2 regions of the Streptomyces endophyticus genome follow, and region 2 is predicted to be linked to the other one. Evidence: riboswitches for the same ligand, from Rfam matches in the RefSeq annotation. Region 2 holds a riboswitch; the other holds the start of a gene.
The links. A riboswitch is a leader RNA that binds a small molecule or an ion and turns the genes downstream of it on or off. The one in region 2 is predicted to bind thiamine pyrophosphate.
Positions count from the first base shown of each region.

Region 1: it holds a riboswitch for thiamine pyrophosphate, as region 2 does, so the genes downstream of both, OKJ99_RS08655 (purine-cytosine permease family protein) here and thiO (glycine oxidase ThiO) in region 2, are expected to answer to the same signal.

Region 1 covers NZ_JAOZYC010000057.1:141,664-148,983, forward strand. The annotation lists gene OKJ99_RS08630 (DUF3291 domain-containing protein) at 1-148, opposite strand, end outside; gene OKJ99_RS08635 (hypothetical protein) at 311-1,408, opposite strand; gene OKJ99_RS08640 (geranyl diphosphate 2-C-methyltransferase) at 1,578-2,465, opposite strand; gene OKJ99_RS08645 (family 2 encapsulin nanocompartment cargo protein terpene cyclase) at 2,482-3,726, opposite strand; gene OKJ99_RS08650 (family 2B encapsulin nanocompartment shell protein) at 3,780-5,198, opposite strand; TPP riboswitch at 5,613-5,707, shown strand; gene OKJ99_RS08655 (purine-cytosine permease family protein) at 5,697-7,097, shown strand; partial or broken gene OKJ99_RS08660 (hydroxyethylthiazole kinase) at 7,149-7,320, shown strand, end outside.
Region 2 covers NZ_JAOZYC010000132.1:73,312-80,631, forward strand. The annotation lists gene metF (methylenetetrahydrofolate reductase [NAD(P)H]) at 1-144, opposite strand, end outside; gene thiE (thiamine phosphate synthase) at 250-897, opposite strand; gene OKJ99_RS23210 (Rv2175c family DNA-binding protein) at 978-1,343, opposite strand; gene OKJ99_RS23215 (NAD(P)/FAD-dependent oxidoreductase) at 1,428-2,669, opposite strand; gene OKJ99_RS23220 (hypothetical protein) at 2,789-3,136, opposite strand; TPP riboswitch at 3,189-3,302, shown strand; gene thiO (glycine oxidase ThiO) at 3,309-4,487, shown strand; gene thiS (sulfur carrier protein ThiS) at 4,484-4,684, shown strand; gene OKJ99_RS23235 (thiazole synthase) at 4,692-5,504, shown strand; gene pknB (Stk1 family PASTA domain-containing Ser/Thr kinase) at 5,641-7,320, shown strand, end outside.

The sequences.
Region 1 (7,320 bases), on a different contig from region 2:
CCGCTTCGGCGTGCGCGAGGTACCCGGGGGCCTGGCTGAGCTTCCCGTAGACGGCCCCACCGATGTCGTAGAACTCGCGCGTGAGTGGCGTGGGGTCGGCGAGGGGTGACTTCAGGACGCCAAATGTGTACAGAGCAAGCTGGGGCATGCGTCTCTCCCGTTCGTGGGGCGTGACCGACCACCGAGGACTGGATGAAGGTAGCTGCCCGGGCGAGCGATGTCGACGTTGCGTTTTCCCTGCCCAAGTGCCCTCTTGTACGGTCCCCTTCGGGAAATCGGGCCCGGCGTCGCCGGTGTCGCGTGCCCCGGTTCACGACCGCGTAGCGGTCCCGCACCTCTCGTCCCCGGCGGCTTCCGCCCGCTCGTCCATCGCGGTGCTCCGGTCGTACGGATCGACCACGGCGCCGTCGCCGGAGCCGAGGTCGGCGGCGAAGGACGGGGTGAGGTAGCCGGTGTAGGTGTCGCAGCCGGCGTTGGTGGTGTCCACGCGGTTCGAGACGACCGAGAAGGTGCCCGGCTCGGTGATCACCCGTGCCGGGTCGGGCCAGTTCATCACCACTTCGCGGCGGACGATGACGCGCGTGACACGGTCGTCGCCCGCCTCCGGGCTCATGACCGGGTACACGTACGTGACGTCGGTGGTGACTCTCAGCGCGCCCTTGTCGCCCTCGCCGTACGTGACCCGGCCGCGGGTCTTGACCACGTCGCCGACCAGCTCCGCCTTCAATGTGTCGAAGCGGCTGAACAGCACGAGCGGGTTGTACTTCTCGCTCGGCCTGCTCAGGGACCGGTCCAGGAAGGAGCGTTCCTTCGGCTGGTGGGGGTTGATGAGGGCGATGGCCTCGGAGGGGTGTTCGCCGCGCAGCACTCCGGGGTCCAGGCTGGACGCGGCGAGGAAGTCCCGGGACCGTTCGAGGGCCCGAGCGACCTGTGTCCTGCTCATCCAGCCGGTGGCCCGGGCCGCGGGCAGCGTGATCCCGGCCGTCCCGGAGGCCCAGCGCGCTGCGGGGGAGCCTCTGAACGGCTCGTCCAGCGTGGGGCGCGCGGCCGCCTCACCCGGCGGCGGCGCCGTGGGGCGGGCGGTCTCCGCGGCGAGTGGTGTCGCCGCGCCGGAGTCGCCTGTGAACCAGTCCGGCACCCGCCCCGGGGCGAGTGCCACGACCACCACGGCCAGTGCCGCCACCAGACCGAGCGCGTACCAGCCCGTGCGGCGGCGCGGCCGGGGCGGCTGGTGCGAACGCCATGGCTCGGGCCGTGCGTCCTCCTCCCGCAAGCGGCGCGTCACCATGCGGGCGCGCGCGGACGGCTCCTTCGGCGCGTCCCGCACACCGTCCTCGGACTCCTGGAGGAAGCGCTCCCAATCCTCGTCCGACAGCGACGAACTGCCGTGATCCCCACCCGAATTCACCCGTGAACTCCCCTTGTGCCGTGCGGTTTGCCGTGGCGGCCGGTCCCTCCCCAGGGCAGGCCGCCGTCGACGGATGATGGCACAGGCACGAACGCCGGGCGACACCGAAGGGGGAGGGGCCGTTCAGGAACGGCCCCTCCCCGGTGGTCAACAGACGTTCAGCGGACGGTCAGACGCGGTCCGCCGCGATCAGCAGGTACTGGAACGAGCCGTCCCTGTACGAGTTGATGAACGCGTCCTCGATGCCCGTGACCAGCGACGACGTGGCCCGCAGCTCCCAGTACGGGAGGGTGTCGGGCGTGAGGTCGATGACGGTCTGCGGCACGAGGCGGTTGTCGGCCATCGCGCGCAGGTACTCCCGGCGCGAGTGGATGTTGCACTCGAAGTGTGCGTTGATCTGAGACACCCACTTCGAGGGCTGGCCGTACCGCGGGTTCCAGCAGCCGGTGATGGTGACATAGCGGCCACCGACCTCCAGGATGCGGGAGTGCTCGGCGAACAGGTCGTGCAGGTCGACGTACATGGTCGACTCGTTGTTCCACGACGCCGAGATCTGCCCGGTCTCGAACGGGGTGTCCAGCATGTTGCAGACACGTGCCCTGACGTGGTCCTGGATGCCGAGTTCCGCGGCCCGCCCGTTGGCGAAGTCGGCCTGCTTTGCCGAGAGTGTGACCCCCTCGACCCTGCTCCCGAAGCGCCGGTGCGCCATCACCATCGAGCCGCCGCGGCCGCAGCCGGCGTCCACCAGGGTGTCGTCGCGTCCGATGTCGCCGAGGTTCCCGAGCAGGTACGAGGCCTGCGCCGACTCAAGGCGGTGCAGCTCGGCGATCAGCTTCTGCTCGCTCGCTTCACCCGCTCCGTCACCGAGCGCGGAGTGGTCGACCGCGCCGATGCCGTAGTGGTGGTGGTACAGACCGTCGACATCGCCGAGCCGCAGATTGACCGGCCGGGCCTCGCCGTCCCAGTAGCGGGCGATGTCCTCCTGGTAGGGGGTCGCCGGCTCGGGGATGTACGGGGAGGTGCTGGGGGCCGTGGCGGTGAGTTCGGTGCTGGTCACTGATGAGTCCTATCTCTTACCAGAAGTCGGGCAGGCTGTAGCGGTAGGTGTTGTTCTGGTGCCACTGGTGGTTGCCGTCGACCCACGCCGCGACGCCCCGCAGGAAGCGCTGGACGTTCGGGAGCGGGCAGGCGGCGGCCAGGGCCGCGGCCTCTGTCTCGAAGGCGTGCATGAGTTCGTTGTGGACCTCGACCGACTTGAGGTAGGCCTCCTTGTCGGACAGGTCCTCGCGTTCCGCGATCACGACCGGCAGGTTCAAGTGCCGCCCGGGAGCGTCGAGTTCCTTCGTGTACGAGTACAGGTCGTTGACGATGGTCGTCGCGTTCCCCGCGAGCGCGATGACCTTCTGCATGTCCGGCAGGGCGTGCAGGTCCGCCGGCAGTTCGTAGCCGCCGACGGTGTCGGTGATGGTCGGGCAGGGGCGGAAGTTGTTGAACTGGCGCATCGCCAGGTACTCCCACACCTCCGGTACGTGGTCGTGCTCGGACCAGGCCGCCTCGGCGAGGTAGCCCATGTGCAGGCGGGCCATGTCGTGCCGGTAGCGGTCGGCCTGGGAGGCGCTGCTCGCCTGGACGAAGTACTCCATGGCGGAGCGGTACGCGCGCCGGGGCGCGTCCGCGTACAGCGACTCGGCCCACTGCGGCTGGTACTCCCGCGTCGTGTACAGCGGGTCGAGGGTGGTGTGTGCGAGCAGGAGTCGTGAGCCGAGGCCGACGGGCGAGCCCCCGTGGTCCTCGCAGTAGCAGTCGTCCAGCGCGTTCTCCGCCATCATCAGCCGGGTGGCGATCATGACGTGGTCGACGGTGGGTGCGTCGGGGTGGCAGCCGACCATGTAGCTGCCCACGGAGAATCCGTCGAACTGCTCCTCCCAGTCGTCCGGATACAGGTCGACCTCGTCCATCGCCCAGGACTTGATCCGGCGGCTGACCTCCGCGACCCGTACGGGATCGGGGTCGGGCGCCGGGTGGTGGTACAGGCCGGGAACGGGTCGGCCCTTCTCGGTGGCACCTGTCGCCGGCTCCTCCCGCGGAGTCAGCCGCAGGCCCGCCGTGCCGAGGCCGCTGGGCCCGCGCAGCAACCGCCCCAAGTCGGCGCTCGTGGAGGGGACTTCGACCGCCGGCGATGGCACACGCGGCGGGCCGCCCGTGACGGCGCCGATGTCACGGGCGCGGGCCGCGGCGTCGGCCAGGACCTGCGCCCCGAAGCGGGAGGCCGCTTCCGGCAGGCTCGACTGCGGAGGTGTCGGCTCAGGCGGGGGCATCCATGTCTCCTTGAGGGCTCCTTGGTGGGGTGGGCGGCGGCGGTCCTGACCCGCTACCTGCTGGGCCAGCGGCCGATCTGCACGTTCTCCAGCACACCGACCGCGTCCGGCACGAGGATCGCGGCGGAGTAGTAGGTGCTGACGAGGTACTTGGTGATGGCCTGCTCGTCGACGCCCATGAACCGGACCGAGAGCCCCGGCTCGTACTCGTCCGGCAGCCCGGTCTGGTGCAGGCCGATGACACCCTGGTTGTCCTCGCCGGTACGCATGCAGAGGATCGAGCTGGTGCGTTCCTTGGTGACCGGGATCTTGTTGCAGGGCAGGATCGGCACCCCGCGCCAGGCCGGGACCTGCTGGCCGCCGAGGTCGACGTGGTCCGGATACAGCCCGCGCGCGTTGAACTCGCGTCCCATCGCCGCGATGGTGCGGGGGTGGGCCAGGAAGAACTTCGAGCCGCGGCGGCGACAGAGCAGCTCGTCCAGGTCGTCCGGCGTGGGCGGTCCCGAGTGCGGCTGGAGGCGCTGCTTGAAGTCGGCGTTGTGGAGCAGGCCGAACTCCCGGTTGTTGACCAGCTCGTGCTCCTGGCGCTCGCGCAACGCCTCGACGGTGAGCCTCAGTTGCTCCTTGGTCTGGTTCATCGGCTCGTTGTAGAGGTCGGCGACCCTGGTGTGGACCCGCAGGATCGTCTGCGCGGCCGAGAGCTCGTACTCCCGCGGCCTCGCCTCGTAGTCGACGAACGCGCCGGGCAGCTCGTGCTCGCCCACGTGCCCCGCCGACATCGGGATCTCCGCCTCGCCGCGGTGGTTCTGGCCCCGGCCCGCGAGCGACTTGAACTCTTCGATGTGCGCCTGGAGGGGCGGCGCGGCGGACAGTACGGCCGCGAAGTCGGAGCGCGAGAGGGTGAGCAGGGTGCCCGCCGTCTCGGCGACCGCGGTCTGCTCCCAGCGGGCGTCATCGTCAAGGAGTGCGTGGTCCCCGAAGCGGTCGCCGTCGGCGAGCACGTCGAGTGCCACCTCGTCGCCGTAGCCGCCCTCGGAGAACTGGCTGACACGGCCATGGGCGATCAAGTGCAGCCGGTCCGCGGGCGCCCCGCGCTCGACCAGCGTCTCGCCGGCCCGGAAGTCGCGCTGCTCGCACCGGTCGGCGATGGCGGTCAGCACGTCGACGTCGTCGAAGCCGCGCAGCAGCGCCAGTTCCCCGAGTTCGCGGGGGATCACCCGGACGTCGGAGCCGTCCTGGATGAACTCGATGGTCCCGTCGCCGACGGTGTAGGTCAGGCGGCGGTTCACCCGGTAGACGCCGCCCTTGGTCTCCACCCAGGGCAGCATGCGCAGCAGCCACCGCGAGGTGATCTCCTGCATCTGCGGGGCGGACTTGGTGGTGGTGGCGAGATTGCGGGCGGCCGCCGTGCCGAGACTGGTCTGCTTGAGCAGGGCCGTCGCGGTGTCCGGGGTGGTCGAGTCGACTGTCATCGGGTGAGCTCTCCTTGGTCGGGCGAAAGCGCGCATGCCCGTTGCGACGGGACAGAAGAAGGAAAGGTGAACAATTCGGAGGTAATGCGTCCAGATCCAGCATCACCGTAAGGTCCGCATCGCCCGCCGGACCCAGGGAAGTCGGCGACATTCGCTCGATGCGATGATCAAGTCCGCGCGGTGTTTGCGGGGGATCGACGGAACTCGGCCGGATTTCACGAGGCGTCCGAGCGGACGTCGGCCCTGGCCCGTGCGGGCAGCGGGCGTCGCGGCGCCGTAAACCCGACGGAAGTCGGCCACCTGCGACCTCGGGTCCGCATTGCGGACCTGGTGCCCGGCAAGGTAGAGGGCGGTGCGGCGGAACCGGAACCCACCCGCGCGCCACCCAAGGCCGCCGCGTTACCCTTGCCGCCGTAACCGGACACGGGGTGCCCCACCCAAGGGCTGAGAACACACCCGTCGAACCTGAACCAGTTCGTACTGGCGGAGGGATGTCTCATGCCTGTGGCGCATGTTTCCAGTGACCTGCCTGCCGACCGCGAGGGCGGCGCCTTCGACGGGCGGATGCCCGCGGCACCCGGCGACCTCGGCATCGAGGGGCACGGCATCGAGCCGGTCCCCGAGGGCAACCGCTACGGCGGGGCCGGGCGCCTGTTCACCGTGTGGTTCGCCCCGAACCTGACGATGACCGGTGTCTTCACCGGCACCGTCGGCATCGCGCTCGGACTCGACTTCACCACCGCGCTCGCCGCCGTCGTCCTCGGCACCCTCGTCGGCGCTGTGCCGACCGCCTACCTGGGGACGTGGGGGAGCAGGACCGGGGCGGGGCAACTGCCGCTGGCCGGGCTCGCGTTCGGGCGCGGAGTCGTGCTGCCTGGCGTGTTGCAGTGGCTGTCGTCCATCGCCTGGGACGCGCTGATCGGCCTGTTCGGCGGTGACGCGCTGGCCCGGCTGTTCGGCTGGCCGTTCTGGGTCGGCGTCCTCGTCATGCTGCTCGCCCAGGGGCTGCTCGGTGTCTTCGGCTACGAGGCCATCCACCGGTTGCAGATCGTCATGACCTTCGTGCTCGGCGCCGCGTTCGCGCTGATCGCCTGGCGGCTGCTCGACGGTGTGCACCCCGCCGCCCACGGCTCCGTGCACGGCGCCGACCGCCTCGGCGCGTTCGTCCTGACCAGCACCATCGCACTCAGCCTCAGCCTGTCCTGGGCGCCGTACGCCAGCGACTTCAGCCGCTACCTGCCCGCCACCACCTCCCGTACCCGCATGTTCTGGTACACGCTGCTCGGCCTGCTGGTGTCGTTCGTGGCCGTCCAGGCGCTCGGGCTGTGGGGCGCCTCCGTGCTCACCGACCAGACGGCGGCCGGGGTCTACAAGATCCTCGGAGGGGGAGCGGTCGGCGGATTCGGGCTGCTCGCGGTGGCACTGGCCGCACTGTGCAGCAACGCCATGAACGACTACAGCGGCTCGCTCGCCCTGCAGACCATCGGCGTGCGCATACCGCGCCCGCTGGCCGCCGCCCTCGCCGCCGCGCTCGGCTTCCCGCTCGTCCTGTGGATGCACGCCGCCGACACCACCGCGCGGTTCCAGAATGTGCTGCTGTTCGTCGGGTACTGGATCCCTGGCTTCGTGGCGATCGTCCTCGTCGACTGGCGCGCGCGGGCCAGGGCGCGGGCCGGCGCACCGATCGATCTCGCCGCCGAGCGGGAGCGACGTCAGCCCGCCTGGCCCGCCCTGCTGGCCTTCGCGGCGGCCTTCGCCGCGGCGGTCCCGTTCATGGACACCAGCCTGTACGTGGGGCCGGTGGCGGAAGCCCTGCACGGCGCGGACGTCTCGTACTACGTGGCGTTCCTCGTGGCCGCCGCCGTGTACGCGCCGCTGCGGCTGCGGATACGCGCCTGACCTGCCGTACGAGCCCTCGCACCTCGCACCTCCTGTACTTGGAGTCACCCCATGCCTCAGACGTCCCCCGGATGCCCCGACGACCTCGTCGCCTTCGCGGCGCGGGCGCTCGGGCGCGTACAGAGCGAAGCACCGCTGGTGCAGTGCCTGACCAACGCGGTGGTGACCGGGTTCACCGCCAACGTCCTGCTCGCGGTGGGCGCCGCGCCCGCCATGGTCGACA
Region 2 (7,320 bases):
GCGCAGGGCGTTCCACAGGTTGCGCTCGCCCTTCGGGGTCTTCGGCGCGGAGAACTCGAACGAAAAAGCCGTCTTGCCGGGCGCGAGCATGTCGCGCACGGTGCGGGCACGATCAGTCCTGGTGGAAGCAGTACCTAGGGCCATACGGGCAGGTTACTGACCGATATCCAAAGCCCCTAATCCCCGTCCACCTTGCGGACAGGCGGGCGGGACGGCCGTTACCGGCGGGTTCCTCCGGGATCGCGCAGGTCACACGGCGCGCAGGCGCTTCGCGAACTCGGCCGCCGCGGCGGCCGGATCGTCGGCCTCCGTGATGGCCCGGACGACGACGGCCCTGCGGGCGCCGGCCTCCAGCACCTCGTCCAGATTCGTCAGGTCGATGCCGCCGATCGCGAACCAGGGGCGGTCCGTGTCCAGGCCCGCCGTGTAGCGCACCAGGTCAAGGCCGGGGGCGTACCGCCCGGGCTTGGTCGGGGTCGGCCAGCAGGGGCCCGTGCAGAAGTAGTCCACACCCTCCTGGACGGCGGCCGCGGCGGCCTCGTCCGCGGCGTGCGTGGAGCGGCCGATGAGCACGTCCTCGCCGAGGACGGCGCGGGCCGCGGGGACCGGCAGGTCGCCCTGGCCCAGGTGCAGCACGTCCGAGCGGGTCGCGTGGGCGACGTCCGCGCGGTCGTTCACCGCGAACAGCTTGCCGTGCCGGCGGGCGGCCTCGGCGAACACCTGGAGGTGCTCCAGCTCCTCGCCGGCCTCCATGCCCTTGTCGCGCAGCTGCACGATGTCGACGCCGCCGGCCAGCACGGCGTCGAGGAACTCCGGCAGATCGCCCTGGCGCCTGCGCGCGTCGGTGCACAGGTAGAGCCGCGCGTCGGCGAGCAGTGCGCGCCTGGAGTCCGCCATGAAGTCCCCCCGTGGGTCGTGCGGTGTCGGTGGCGTGCGCACCACGAGGGTCGCGGTGCGCACGCCGGACGGTTGTCAGGTCAGACGGCGAGCGCCTGGGCGCGACGCTTCACCTCCGTGCCGCGATTCTCGCTCAAGGCCTGCGCGGGCGTGCCCGGCAGGGTCGGGTCGGGGGTGAAGAGCCACTCCAGCATCTCTGCGTCGCTGAAGCCGTCGTCCCTCAGAACCGTCAGGAGGCCGACGAGCCCCTTGACGATCTTGTCGCCGTCGATGAAGGCGGCGGGCACGTGCAATGCCCTGTTCTCACCGCGGCGCACGGCGATCAGCTGGCCTTCCTTGACCAGCTGCCGCACGCGCGTCACCTCGACATCGAGGTGTTCCGCGATGTCGGGGAGGTTGAGCCAGGCAGGGACGAGAGCATCGATCTTTGCGTCAATCTCGGTCACAGGACAAGCGTGCCATCCCGGACTGACACTCGGAAGCCGGGCCGGTGCGGATGGGCCACGACTCCTCCCGTTTGCCCCCGTCTGTCACGCCTTGGGTGCCACCGCGGACTTCAGCGGGCGGGCCGGATCCGCGAGGAGCTCCGGGTCGAGCACGGTCCCCGCCTGGATGAGCTTGCGCCCCTGGGCCAGGTCACGCGGCTTCCCGACGGCGAGGACCGCCACCAGGGCACCGTCCCGCAGCCAGCACACCGACCAGGCGGCACCGGCGGGGTCGCCGCGCCACACCGTCGCGTCGGCGCCCGCGTGGTGCCCGGCGTACTGCACGAACCGGCCGAACTGCTCGGACCAGAAATAGGGCACCGGGTCGTACACCGCCGGGGTCTCGCCGACGATGTTCGCCGCCACCGTGCGCGGCCCCTGCAGCGCGTTGTCCCAGTGGTGGACCATGAGGCGCTCTCCGTAGCGCGCCGAGGGGAACGAGGAGCAGTCCCCCACCGCGTACACGTCGGGCACGGAGGTGCGCAGCCCGTCGTCCGCGAGGACCTCGCGGTGGGCGCCCAGCTCGATGCCGGAGCCGGCCAGCCAGCGGGTGGCGGGGCGGGCTCCGATGCCGACGACGACGGCTCCCGCGGGCAGCCGCGTGCCGTCGTCGAGGACCACGACGCCGGGCTCGACGCGCTCCACGCGCGCGCTGGTGCGCAGCCGGGCTCCGGCGTCGGCGTACCAGGTAGCCATGGGGGCGGCGATCTCGGCGGGCAGCGCCCCGGCCAGCGGCCGCTCGGCGGCCTCCACCACCGTGACCCGGCAGCCGGCCTCACGGGCCGCGGTGGCGAACTCGGCGCCGATCCAGCCGGCGCCCACGACCACCACGTCCTGCTGCCCGGCGAGGACGGGCCGCAGCCGCTCGGCGTCGTCGAGCGTGCGCAGCAGGTGCACTCCGGGGGCGGATCGCGCGCCCGGCAGCTGGACGGGTTCGGCGCCGGTCGCGACGACCAGCACGTCGTACGGGACCGGCCCTTCGGCCGTGTCCAGCTCGTGGTCACCGGGCCGCAGCCCCGTCACCTCGCGGCCCAGCTCCAGGGAGACGCCGAGCGCCTCGAAGTCCACGTCGAAGGCCGAGCCCTCGGCCTTGCCGAGCAGCACCGCCTTGGACAGCGGAGGCCGGTCGTACGGCTGGTGGGGTTCGGCGCCGAGCAGCGTGACAGCGCCGGTGAAGCCCTGTTCGCGCAGCGCGACGGCGGTCTGCACACCGGCCATGCCCGCGCCCACGATGACGACGTTCCGCTGCCCCGAAGGCGCTCCGCTCCCGCTCCGCTGCTCACTCACGGGATCACTTTAGGCACCTGATCTTGCGTCAGTCAGCGGCCTGGGCCACTCCCGCGCCGTGACGTCCTGCACATGTGCCAGCGGTTTATCGATCAAGGAAAAGGGCGCCGCTCCGGCGTTCATGCCGGTCCGGCGAGCTCCTCGACCACGCTGGTGCCGCTGCCCTGCTGCGACTCCCACTCCCAGGTCTCGTCGAGGCGCACCCGGCCGTCGGGGAGCTCGGACACGGTCGAGACGCAGTGCCCGGAGGAGGTGGTTCCGTCGGTCTTCAGCTGGACGTAGCGGAAGTCGATCCGGTCCCCGGCGCGCGTGCCCACGAGGTGCCCCTCCACGACATCGCCGCCTACGTAGGCGGCGGAAATACGGCCGTCCCGCTCCCGGTACGTGAAGCGGGTCCGCGTGCCCACCTGCCCCGGGGCCTGGTCGGCGACAGGGGACAGAACAAGACCGTCGAGAGAACGGGCCACGGGCTGAGACTCCCTTACTGGAGGCCATGGTGAACGGCTAGGGTGGCCAACGTAGAGCACTCGCGGGAGCCCGTACGCAGCGGGCTGAGAGGGAGGCTGGAGCGGCCTTCGACCGTACGAACCTGATCCGGGTCATACCGGCGAAGGGAGGGGCTTGACGCCCATGTCGTCCATGCCTTCAACGCACCCCGTCCACCCGCACACCTGCGACGTCCTTGTCGTCGGTGGCGGCATCATCGGTCTGGTCACCGCCTGGCGGGCCGCGCAGCGCGGCCTGTCCGTCGCGGTCGCGGACCCCGAACCCGGCGGCGGGGCCGCCCAGGTGGCGGCCGGAATGCTGGCCGCCGTCACCGAACTCCACCACGGCGAGCAGACGTTGCTCGGCCTGAACCTCGCCTCCGCACGCCGCTACCCGGACTTCGCGGCCGAGTTGTCGGAGGCCACCGGGCAGGACCTCGGCTACCGCGCGTGCGGCACGCTCGCGGTCGCGCTCGACGCCGACGACCGCGCCCACCTGCGCGAACTGCACGCGCTGCAAACGAAGTCGGGGCTCGAGTCCGAGTGGCTCTCGGGCCGCGACTGCCGCCGCCTGGAGCCGATGCTCGCCCCGGGCGTGCGCGGCGGACTGCGCGTCGACGGGGACCACCAGATCGACCCGAGAAGGCTCGCGAGCGCCCTCGTGACGGCCTGTGAGCGCTCCGGCGTGACCTTCCACCGGTCGTGGGCCGAGAGGCTCTGTGTCGTCCGCGACCGGGCGCGCGGCGCGGTCCTCGCCGACGGCACCGAACTCGCCGCGGAACAGGTGGTGCTGGCCGCGGGCAGCCGCGGCGGACAGCTCGCGGGCGTGCCCGACGCGGTGCTGCCGCCGGTGCGCCCCGTCAAGGGCCAGGTGCTGCGCCTGACGGTGCCGAAGCGGTACGCGCCCTTCCTCAGCCGCACGGTCCGGGCGGTCGTGCGCGGCGGCAACCTCTACCTGGTGCCGCGCGTCAACGGCGAACTCGTGGTGGGCGCGACCAGCGAGGAACTCGGCTGGGACACCACGGTCACCGCGGGAGGCGTCTACGAACTCCTGCGGGACGCCCACGAACTCGTCCCCGGCATCACCGAACTCCCGCTCACCGAGACCCGCGCGGGCCTGCGCCCCGGCTCCCCCGACAACGCCCCGCTCCTGGGACCGACCGCCCTGCCCGGCCTCCTCCTGGCGACCGGCCACTACCGCAACGGCGTGCTCCTGACGCCGATCACCGGCGACACCATGGCGCACGTCCTGACCACCGGTGAACTCCCTGAAGAGGCCCGCCCGTTCACGCCGAAACGCTTCGGCACCGCCCTCGTGGAGCAGCCCGTATGAACGTCCACGTCAATGGCGAGCCGCGCACGGTGACCGCGGGCATCACGCTCGACCTCCTGGTCACCACGCTCACCACCGCGCCCGGGGGCGTCGCCGCCGCCCTCAACGAAACCGTCGTCCCCCGCACCCAATGGCCCGCCACGGCGCTCTCCGAAGGAGACCGCGTCGAGGTCCTCACGGCCGTACAAGGAGGCTGAACCGTCCATGGCCGACGACACTTTCGTCCTCGGGGGCGACCCGTACTCCTCGCGCCTGATCATGGGCACGGGCGGAGCACCCAGCCTCGACGTCCTGGAGCGCTCCCTGGTGGCCTCCGGAACCGAACTCACCACCGTGGCGATGCGCCGCGTGGACGCGAGCGTGCACGGCTCGGTGCTCTCCGTCCTGGAAAAACTCAACATACGGGTGCTGCCCAACACGGCCGGCTGCTTCACCGCGGGAGAGGCCGTACTGACGGCCCGCCTCGCGCGCGAGGCACTCGGCACGGGCCTGGTGAAGCTGGAGGTCATCGCCGACGAGCGCACCCTGCTGCCCGATCCGATCGAGCTGCTCGACGCCGCGGAGACGCTGGTGGACGACGGCTTCACGGTCCTGCCCTACACGAACGACGACCCGGTTCTGGCCCGCAAGCTGGAGGACGTCGGCTGTGCGGCGATCATGCCGCTCGGCTCCCCCATCGGCTCCGGGCTCGGCATCCGCAACCCGCACAACTTCCAGCTGATCACCGAGCACGCGCGCGTACCGGTGATCCTGGACGCGGGCGCCGGCACGGCATCCGATGTGGCACTCGCCATGGAACTCGGCTGCGCGGGTGTGATGCTCGCCTCGGCGGTGACCCGCGCGCAGGAGCCCGTCCTGATGGCCGAGGGCATGCGGCACGCGGTGGAGGCGGGCCGCTTCGCGTACCGGGCCGGGCGCATCCCGAAGCGGCACTTTGCGGAGGCGTCGTCTCCTGCGGAGGGGCGGGCGGTGCTTGATCCGGAGCGCCCGGCGTTCTCGGCGGCCCGCACCGTGTGACGGACACGGGGCTCTGCCCCGGACCCGCGCCTCAACCGCCGGCGGGGCTTGAGAGTGGTCACAGCTGTGCTGCAGGACGGGCCCAGTCCTGCGGCACGGAAGCTGCGTGTCGGTGACTCCTCGTACACTCGCCTGCGTGGACACGACCCTTCAGGACCCGTTGCTCGGGCACGTGCTCGACGGCCGGTACCGCGTCGACGCACGCATCGCGGTCGGCGGGATGGCCACGGTCTACCGGGCCGTGGACACCCGCCTCGACCGCGTGCTCGCGCTCAAGGTGATGCACCCCTCGCTGGCCGCCGACGCCTCGTTCGTGGACCGTTTCATCCGCGAGGCCAAGTCGGTGGCCCGCCTCTCGCACCCCAACGTCGTGGGGGTGTACGACCAGGGCACCGACGGCGCGTACGTGTATCTGGCGATGGAGTACGTGGCCGGCTGCACCCTGCGTGACGTACTGCGCGACCGGGGAGCGCTGCGGCCCCGCGCCGCCCTCGACATCCTGGAGCCGGTCCTCGCCGCACTGGGCGCGGCCCACCGCGCGGGCTTCGTGCACCGCGACATGAAGCCGGAGAACGTCCTGATAGGGGACGACGGCCGGGTCAAGGTGGCGGACTTCGGCCTGGTCCGCGCGGTGGACACGGTCACGAACACGACGGGGGCGGTCCTCGGCACGGTCTCGTACCTGGCGCCCGAGCAGATCGAGAACGGCACGGCGACAGCGAGCGTCGACGTCTACGCGTGCGGTGTCGTGTTCTACGAAATGCTCACGGGAGGCAAGCCGCACGCGGGCGAGTCCCCCGCCCAGATCCTCTACAAGCACCTTCACGAGGACGTGCCCCCGCCCTCGGCCGCGGTCCCCGGCCTCCCCTTCGAGCTCGACGAACTGGTCGCGTCGGCGACCGCGCGCACCCCCGAGGTGCGCCCGCACGACGCCGTGGCGCTGCTCGCGCAGGCCAGGTACGCCCGGTCGACGCTCACCGATGCCCAGCTGGACGCGGTGCCGCCGCAGGCCCGCGATACGGCGTACGTGGGGGCCGACGACCGTACGAGTGTGATCCCGCGCGCGGTGGGCACGCCCGTACAGCTGCCGCTGCCCACGGACTCCGCGGGCCAGGCACGGCTCAACCGGACGAGCCGCCTGGAGATGCCGCCGTCCCCGCCGCCCGCGGCCCCCGGACCGGCGCGCGGCAGCGCTCGCGGCCGCGGCCCGCAGCGCCGCACCCTCGCGATCCTCGCGGCCGTCCTGCTGGTCCTCGGTGTCGGCACGGGCGTCTGGTACATCAACTCGGGCCAGTTCACGAAGGTCCCGTCCGTCCTCAACCAGACGCAGACGCAGGCCGAGAAGCGGCTTGCCGGCGCGGGCCTGGAGAGGGGCACGGTCGCCCGCGAGTACAGCGACACGTACAAGCGCGGCACCGTGATGGACAGCGACCCGGGATCCGGCGACCGCATCCGCAGCGGCGGCTCGGTGGACCTGACGGTGTCCAGGGGCTCGAAGACCGTGAAGGTCCCCGACCTCAGCAGCACCCCGCTGGGCACGGCGAAGAGCGACCTCAGGAAGCGGGACCTCGAACCCGGCATGACCACCAAGGAGTTCAGCGACGAGATCGCCAAGGGCTCGGTGATCCGCACGGATCCCGACGCGGGCAAGACCCGCAAGGCCGGTTCCGCCGTCGCCCTGGTCGTCTCCAAGGGCTCCCCGATCGACGTCCCCGACGTCACGGGCGAGTCCGAGCAGGACGCCATCGCCGACCTGGAGGACGCGGGTCTGAAGGCCGAGATCTCCACGAAGCGGGTCAACTCCGAAGAGGACAAG